DNA from 2 places in the Pseudomonas sp. P9_31 genome. Region 2 is predicted to be linked to the other one. Evidence: riboswitches for the same ligand, from Rfam matches in the RefSeq annotation. Region 2 holds a riboswitch; the other holds the start of a gene.
The links. Region 2 has a riboswitch for cobalamin ahead of cobO (cob(I)yrinic acid a,c-diamide adenosyltransferase). Riboswitches for the same ligand answer to the same signal wherever they lie in the genome.
Positions count from the first base shown of each region.

Region 1 (4,373 bases), 1.8 Mb from region 2:
AACCAGAAGTAGAACGCAAGATAACCGTGGGGCGGCACCAGGTCCGGGTCGTGATAGACGGCACTTGGATCGACCTGATAACCCCGGGCCGGTTGAATGCCGACGAAGGTCAGGCCGAAGCGCAGGCCGGCAATCATCATTCGCCCGCCACGGAACATCGGATCGCTTTCGGGCGAGCCCCAACGTTCCAGCACGGCCTGACGATTGGCTTCGGGCAGCGCGTTGAACATCAAAAAGTAATCATCCAGCGCCAGGCTTTGCTGACATGGACGTTGATCGATAGTGTCCAGGTCATTGCTGACGCCACCGAGCAATTGCTGGATCAGCGCGGTGCCGCTGTCCGGTAACTCGGCCGGTAGCGGATAACCTTCGGCGTGCAGGGCACGCAGGATATTCAGCGCGGCGGCCGGGGTGTCGAGCCCCACACCATTGCCGATACGCCCATCACGAGTCGGGTAATTGGCGAGGATCAGGGCGAAGCGTTTTTCGCCGTTGGGCACTCGCGCCAGATCGATCCAGCGCCGCGCCAGTTCGGCGACAAAATCCATGCGCTCGGGTTGCGGCCGGTAACAGACCACATCCGACTGACTGCGCTCGCTGCGCCAAGCCAGGTCCTTGAAACTGATAGGCCGGCTGATGATCCGCCCGTCCAGCTCCGGCAGCGCAATGTGCATCGCCAGGTCACGGGGGCCGAGCCCCTGCTCGCTGGCGCGCCAACCCGGTTCGTTGTCCTGGGCGCAGATCGCCTGGATCACCGGAATGTTGCGGCGAAACGGCCGCAAGTGCGGCGCTTCAGGGCTGGACTGGGCGAAACCGGTGGTGTTGAGAATCACCCCTGCCTCGACCTCATCCAGCCAGTCCTCGACCACCGTCAGGCAGCCAGGTTCTTTCAAACTGGCCAGCGCAATCGGCAACGGGTTCAACCCCGCCGCCTGCAAACGCTGGCAGAAAATATCGATGAAACCGGTATTCGCCGCCTGCAAGTGCGAGCGGTAGAACAGCACCGCCGCCACCGGCTGACCAGCCTGCCAGTCGGCTTGCCAATCCTTCAGTTCAGCAGGGCTTTTTTGCCGATGGTAGATCGCGGTGCGCGGCAGGGTTTGTGGCTCGGCCCAGGCGTAATCGCGACCCAGCCAGCGATTGGCCAGACAGCGGAAAAAATCCAGGGCATTGCTCATGCCGCCCTGGCGCAAAAACTGCCAGAGCCGGTCGCGGTCTTCGGGGATCACGGTGCTCAGGTCGCTGAGTTCCGGGTCCGGGCGATCGTCCCCCGGCACCAGAATCAGCTGCACACCGCGCTGGGACAACGCCACCAAGCGCTCCACGCCATAACGCCAATAGGCGATGCCACCGTGCAGCGAAATCAGAATGACCTTGGCGTGACGCAACACTTCATCGACGTAGAGATCGACCGAAGCGTGATTCTGCACCTGCATCGGGTTGGCCAGGCGCAGGCTCGGGTAATCGTCGGGCAACTGCTGCGCCGCTTCGGCGAGCAACGCCAGGCTGGAATCGCCGCTGCACAGGATCACCAGCTCGGCGGGAGTTTGTCCAAGGTCGGCAATGTTGTCATCCGACACGAAGCCGCCGGGCTGGGTCCTGAGCAGGTGCATGGGTTAAACGCTAAGCGCGGCGCGCAATTGCGCTTCGAGCGCAGCGGCATCCAGCGCCTGACCGATCAACACCAGACGGGTCGCGCGCGCTTCCTCGGCGCCCCACTGACGATCGAAGTGCTTGTCGAAACGCGTGCCCACGCCCTGAATCAGCAGGCGCATCGGTTTGTTCGGCACCGCCGCGAAACCTTTGACCCGCAGGATGCCGTGCTGGACCACCAGTTGGGTCAGCGCATCCATCAGCAAGCTTTCGTCGGCTTGTGGCAGCTCGATCGAGATGGAGTCGAACGCGTCATGGTCGTGATCGTCTTCGCCTTCATGGTGATGATCGTGATGGCTGTGGCGGCTGTCGATGTGCTCTTCGGAACCGGCACCGAGGCCGATCAGCACGTCCAGTGGCAGACGACCGCTGCTGGCTTCGATGACTTTTACCGCTGGCGGCAGCTCTTCGGCGACTTCCAGGCGCACGCGGGCCAGGTCTGCAGGGCTGATCAGGTCGGCCTTGTTGAGGATCACCAGGTCGGCGCTGGCCAGTTGGTCGGCGAACAGCTCGTGCAACGGCGATTCGTGGTCCAGGTTCGGGTCGAGTTTGCGCATGGCATCCACTTGATCCGGGAATGCAGCGAAGGTGCCAGCGGCGACGGCCGGGCTGTCGACCACGGTGATCACCGCGTCAACCGTGCAAGCGCTGCGGATTTCCGGCCACTGGAAGGCTTGAACCAGAGGCTTTGGCAGGGCCAGGCCGGAGGTCTCGATCAGGATGTGGTCGAGGTCGCCGCGACGAGCGACCAGTTCGCGCATCACCGGGAAGAATTCTTCCTGAACGGTGCAGCACAGGCAGCCGTTGGCCAGTTCATAGACGCGGCCGCTGGCTTCTTCTTCGGTGCAGCCGATGGAGCATTGTTTGAGGATTTCGCCGTCGATGCCCAGCTCGCCGAACTCGTTGACGATCACCGCGATACGGCGGCCCTGAGCGTTGTCGAGCATGTGGCGCAGCAAGGTGGTTTTGCCCGAGCCGAGGAAGCCGGTAACGATGGTGACAGGGAGTTTGGCCAGTGTTTTCATCGGATGCCCTTTGGCAAGGTGGCGGGCATACGGGACGACGACCGGCAACGCGGGCGCGCGTGCCTGAAGAGTTCGCCACCGGATCACCCCGCCCGGTTGAAAGTGAGAATCTGTGTCGAGGCAGGTCTCCTGGCTGACGGTGTGCCGGTCTTTCGACTGGCGATTCCTGCGCCTTCCCGCGCGCCCTGTGGAAGGTGCGTGCAGTGGCCTGGCAGAAACACAACCGTTCACAGTTGCGGGGGCAGCCGCGGCATCGACCGCGTTCCCTTCTTAGCTTCGGCAGACGCCGAAGAACCTCGAAAGCGCAAGGCTACGCATCGTGTGGGGGCGGGTCAATGTCCGCGCAGAGATCTGTGGCGGCTGTGATGACGCCTTCGCGAGCAAGCCCCCTGCCAATTGACGCCCAACCCCCGCCCATGCTCTCCTACACGCCTTGTTACGGGTGCCCTTCACAGGGTGAAACGGGAAACCGGTGAATCATGTGCTTTACTCTAAAGCCATGTCAGTCCGGTGCTGCCCCCGCAACGGTAAGCGAGTGAAGCGTCAGATCCACTGTGCCTGTCATAGGGCATGGGAAGGTGATGCTTGCAGGTTCAGGCGAAAGCCAGCGCCCCTCGCGAGCCCGGAGACCGGCCCGCAACATAAAGTGACTCTTACGTTCACTGAATAACAAACCCGCGGTGGGCGGGCGCTGTTCGAAATCTCTGCGTGCCCCCGGCGTGCGGAGGTTTTCATGCGCTCTATTCACCCGCTGACAGACCAGAGGGAAGCGCCATGTCGATCATCAGCAGCACCGGCCACACAACCGCAAGCACCACCACAACCCTGAGCCAACGCCTGACCGCCGCCTTTTGTGCGTCGATCCTTGGCGCTAGCCTTGTGTATTTCGCCGGTTTCTCGCACATCGAAGCGGTGCACAACGCCGCGCACGATACCCGTCACAGCTCTGCCTTTCCGTGCCATTGAGACCTGCTGAGATGATCAAGCGTATTGCGCAAACCGCAGGGTTCACCGGGTTGCTGGCCGCCCTACTATTGACCCTGCTGCAAAGCTTCTGGGTCGCACCGCTGATTTTGCAGGCCGAGACCTACGAAAAATCCGAGCCGGCCGCTGTTGAAGTCCACGAGCACGCCGCCGGTGCTGTCGCCGCTCACACCCACGATGCCGAAGCCTGGGAGCCTGAAGACGGCTGGCAGCGCGTGCTGTCCACGACGGGCGGTAACCTGGTGGTTGCAGTCGGGTTCGCCCTGATGCTCGCCGGTCTCTACACCTTGCGCGCACCAACCAAGACCTCTCAGGGCCTGCTCTGGGGTCTGGCCGGTTACGCGACCTTCGTGCTGGCGCCAACACTCGGCCTGCCACCTGAGCTGCCGGGCACTGCCGCGGCGGATCTGGCGCAACGGCAGATCTGGTGGATCGGCACTGCCGCGTCCACGGCGGTCGGCATCGCGCTGATCGTGTTCAGCCGCCACTGGTTGATGAAAGTCCTCGGCGTGGCGATTCTGGCCGTGCCTCATGTGATCGGTGCGCCGCAACCGGAAGTCCATTCGATGCTGGCGCCGGAAGCCCTGGAAGCGCAATTCAAGATCGCTTCGCAGCTGACCAACGTGGCGTTCTGGCTGGCCCTGGGCCTGATCAGCGCCTGGTTGTTCCGCCGTAAAAGCGATGGCCATTACCGCGCATGACTGACGTCAG
Region 1 is NZ_CP125375.1:2,619,884-2,624,256, reverse strand. It holds gene cobN (cobaltochelatase subunit CobN) at 1-1,613, opposite strand, end outside; gene cobW (cobalamin biosynthesis protein CobW) at 1,617-2,678, opposite strand; cobalamin riboswitch at 2,780-2,992, opposite strand; cobalamin riboswitch at 3,102-3,331, shown strand; gene QMK51_RS11715 (CbtB-domain containing protein) at 3,453-3,644, shown strand; gene QMK51_RS11710 (CbtA family protein) at 3,656-4,363, shown strand; gene QMK51_RS11705 (cobalamin biosynthesis protein) at 4,360-4,373, shown strand, end outside.
Region 1: linked by a shared signal. The riboswitch ahead of cobW (cobalamin biosynthesis protein CobW) and the one ahead of cobO (cob(I)yrinic acid a,c-diamide adenosyltransferase) in region 2 are both predicted to bind cobalamin.

Region 2 (4,373 bases):
CCCCAGGCAAAGAACGGCCAAAGGCTTGGCCCCGGTCGGTAAACCCAGCAAATCCGCCAGGGCTTGCGGCTCGAACAGCGACACCCAGCCCATGCCCAGGCCTTCGGCGCGGGACGCCAGCCAAAGGTTCTGGATGGCGCAGGACAGCGAGGCCATGTCCATTTCCGGCAATGTCCGACGACCGAAAATGTGGCGCTCGCGATCGTCCATCAGCGCGGCGACCAGCACCTCGGCGCAGTCATTGATGCCTTCGACCTTGAGCTTCATGAATTCGTCGGAGCGCTCGCCGAGGGCTTCGGCGGTGCGGATGCGTTCGTCTTCCACCAGGTGCTGGATCTTGCCGCGCAGTGCCCGGTCGCTGATGCGGATGAAACGCCAGGGCTGCATCAGGCCGACGCTCGGTGCCTGGTGTGCGGCGTCAAGCAGACGACGAAGTAACTCAGGCTCGACGGTGCCGCCGCTGAAGTGGCGCATGTCGCGGCGTTCAGCGATTGCCCGATAGACCGCTTCGCGTTCGGCTTCGGAGAATGCGTTGTCAGTCATGGCCTCTTCGCGAGCAGGCTCGCTCCCACATTAGAAACGGTGTTGTCTGACGAAACGCGGTCCACTGTGGGAGCGAGCCTGCTCGCGAAGGCGTCCTGGCGGTCAGGCACAAACAACGCGGCAATCGCCGATGGATTGGACGGAAAATAAAAGTGCACATAAGAGGCCGTCATCCGCCCCTCACGATAAACCGCCTCCGCCCCTCGCCCGCCATTGGGGCTCAAACCTCGAGCAATCGGCTCAAGTTCGGTGCTGGTCAGCGAGTGGTGATAGGTGTGCCCACGCAGCAAACCTTCCGGCAGTTCCACCGCCTGCAAAGCCAACGCGGCAAGACGCTTCTGCATCACCGCGTCACCGGTCAGCAAGCCGACCAGTTCAGCGCGAGTGCCCTCGACATCGGTCAACGAATCCAACAGATACAACATGCCGCCACACTCGGCCAGCAACGGCTTGCCCGCCGCGTGGTGAGCGCGGATGGCGGTCAGCATCGATGTGTTTTGCGACAACGCCACATGGTGCAATTCGGGGTAGCCGCCCGGCAGATAAAGACTGTCTGCCTCCGGCAAGCCGGTGTCGCGGATAGGCGAGAAGAACGACAATTCGGCGCCCATGGCCCGTAGCAGATCCAGGCTCGCGCCATAGGTAAACGCGAAGGCTTCGTCCCGGGCCACGGCAATCCGCACACCGGCCAGCAACGGTTCGGCGGCGATCATTTCAGGCGCGGCGAACTCTACGGCCGGCGGCAACGCCACATCGCAACTGCTGGCCAGTGAGGCGGCCGCCGCATCAAGGCGCAGGTCGAGGTCATTCAGTTCGCTGGCCTGAACCAGGCCGAGATGCCGGCTCGGCAATTCGATCCCGGTCTCCCGGGACAACGCGCCGTACCAGCGCAAGCCTTCCGTCAGGCTGCCTTCAAGCAATTGCGCGTGACGCAAGGTGCCGACCCGGTTGGCCAACACACCGGCAAACGGCAAATCCGGCTGATAGTGCGCAAGCCCCAGGGCCAGTGCGCCAAAGGTCTGCGCCATCGCGGTGCCGTCGATCACGCCGAGCACCGGCACACCGAAGTGCCGCGCCAGGTCGGCGCTGGACGGCGTACCGTCGAACAGCCCCATGACGCCTTCGATGAGGATCAGGTCCGCCTCACCGGCAGCCTCCCACAACAGGCGGCGACTTTCCTGCTCGCCGACCATCCACATGTCCAGTTGATACACCGGCGCACCGCTGGCACGCTCGAGAATCATCGGGTCGAGAAAATCCGGGCCGCATTTGAACACACGGACCTTGCGCCCCTGATTGCGGTGCAACCGGGCCAGCGCGGCGGTGACGGTGGTCTTGCCCTGACCGGAGGCCGGCGCGGCAATCAGCACCGCCGGGCAATGACGTGGTTGATTCACAGCTCGACGCCTTTTTGCGCTTTGATTCCGGCCTGGAACGCGTGCTTGATCACACCCATTTCGGTGACGGTATCGGCCAGTTCGATCATCTCCGGTTTGGCGCCACGACCGGTGACCACCACGTGTTGCATCGGCGGACGGGCCTGCAAGTCGCTGAGCACCTGATCGAGATCGAGGTAACCGTGCTTGAGGGCAATGTTCAGTTCATCGAGCACCACCAGACCAATGGACGGATCGCGCAGCAGTTCCTGAGACACAGCCCAGGCGGCTTCGGCGGCGGCGATGTCGCGCTGGCGGTCCTGGGTTTCCCAGGTGAAGCCCTCGCCCATCACATGAAAACGCACTTGCTCCGGGAAACGCCGGAAGAACAGTTCTTCGCCGGTGCTGTTGCGGCCCTTGATGAACTGCACCACGCCACACTGCATACCGTGACCCATGGATCGGGCGAGCATGCCGAACGCCGAGCTGCTCTTGCCTTTGCCATTGCCGGTCAACACCAGCAGCAGGCCGCATTCATTCGGGGAGTTGGCGATGCGTTCGTCGATCACGGCTTTTTTGCGCTGCATGCGCGCCAGGTGGCGTTCGTCACGATCGGGGGTATCAGTCATGGGGGAGCTCTCCGTTGAGGCTGGATAACGGCGGGCAGGCACAAGAATAGACGGCAAGAAGCCTGGCATCGCCCACCGTGATGCCGCTGGATGGATCAGGCCGGTCTCCGGGCTCATGAGCGGCACTTGGCCCAACTGCGCGCCTTCCCATGTCGAGACTCGACACAGTGGCTCTAGGCGCAGCCTTCACTCATTTACCGTTGCGGGGGCAGCGTCGGGATCATGACTCTTCGTTGCTTGAAGATAGTCACTCACCGACTTCCCTGTTTCACTCTGTCGACCAAGGCCACAGAGCACCTGAAACAAGCCGCGAAGGTTAGAGGGTTGGGGGTGGAGCGTCAATTAAAGCCGGACCGCCTGCCAGCGAATAACTGCCGTCGATCAATTAACTGACGCCAATCTTGTGCCACACCGCCAGCAGTGATATCAAAGAGCCACAACCTCACAACACAATAACAAAGGTGAGCCACATGCAAGGCATGATCATCAGCAATCCGAAGCTGGAATTCCTGCGCCCGGTGCTGGAACGCTGGTTTGACTGTATCGACCGCTACAATGCCGTGCGCGGCGATAACGATACGCCTTACTGGCACGACGAAAACGCCAACCTCGGCCTGCTCTCTGCCGCGGCCTGGATGGCGGAAATGATCACGCTGCAACAAACACCGACCCGCAAACAAACCGAAGAAGGCGAACGCAACGCCCGCGCCGATCTGTTCATCGCCACCAGCGAAGAACGCGCGTACCTCCAGGTGACCCAGCGTTGGCCGCGAGTCAACAGCCTAAACCTGACCCAGGCACTGGCGGACATCACCAGCGACGCAAAGCGAATCAGCTATGCCAGCGACCTGAAGCTCGGCTGTCTGTTTGTCGCGCCACAAAAAGCCCAGCACAGCGCCACCCCGGAAGAGCTCCAGGACATGCTCGACGACCTGCAAAAGGAACACACCTGCGCCGTGGCCTGGTATTTCCCCTACGCCTATCGCAAGTTGCGCAATGAAGCCGGCAACTACCACCCGGGCATCGCCGTGCTGTTCAAGGAAGCCCGCGGCTGACCGGTTGAACCATCGGGTGACTACGCTTCTCTATGATTACGTCAATGCATTCATAGGGAAGATCAGTAATGCGCAAACCCCAGCTCGTTTTCATCATCGCGCTCGCCGGAGGGCTCGCCGCCTGTGGTGAAACCTCCAGCCTGCAAGTCTCGGACGGCACCGGACCGTCGCCCAAGCTGCCAGAACCGAACAAAACCCTGATCCCGACGGTGAACATCGCCCCGGCGATCGGCTGGCCTCAAGGTGCAAAACCTGTCGCCGCTGCGGGGACTCAGGTGGCGGCGTTTGCCGAAGGCCTCGATCATCCGCGCTGGCTCTACGTGTTGCCCAATGGCGACGTGCTGGTGGCCGAAACCAATGCGCCACCTAAACCTGACGACGGCAAAGGCATTCGCGGCTGGGTCATGGGCAAAGTCATGGGCCGCGCCGGTGCCGGCGTCCCCAGCCCGAACCGCATCACCCTGCTGCGGGACAAGGACCACGACGGCGTCGCCGAAACCCGCACGGTGTTCCTGGAAAACCTCAACTCGCCCTTCGGCATGACCCTGGTCGGCAATGACCTGTACGTTGCCGACACCGACCGCCTGCTGCGTTTCCACTATGAAAACGGCGAAACGGCGAAACGGCGATCAAGTTGCCGCCGATCAAGGTGGTCGATCTGCCGGGCGGCACGCTGAATCACCACTGGACCAAAAACGTCATCGCCAGCAAGGACGGCAGCAAGTTGTACGTCACCGTAGGCTCGAACAGCAACGTCGGCGAAAACGGCA
Region 2 is NZ_CP125375.1:4,456,518-4,460,890, forward strand. It holds gene bluB (5,6-dimethylbenzimidazole synthase) at 1-543, opposite strand, end outside; gene QMK51_RS19975 (cobyrinate a,c-diamide synthase) at 540-1,940, opposite strand; gene cobO (cob(I)yrinic acid a,c-diamide adenosyltransferase) at 1,937-2,548, opposite strand; cobalamin riboswitch at 2,629-2,864, opposite strand; gene QMK51_RS19985 (hypothetical protein) at 3,019-3,603, shown strand; partial or broken gene QMK51_RS19990 (PQQ-dependent sugar dehydrogenase) at 3,672-4,373, shown strand, end outside.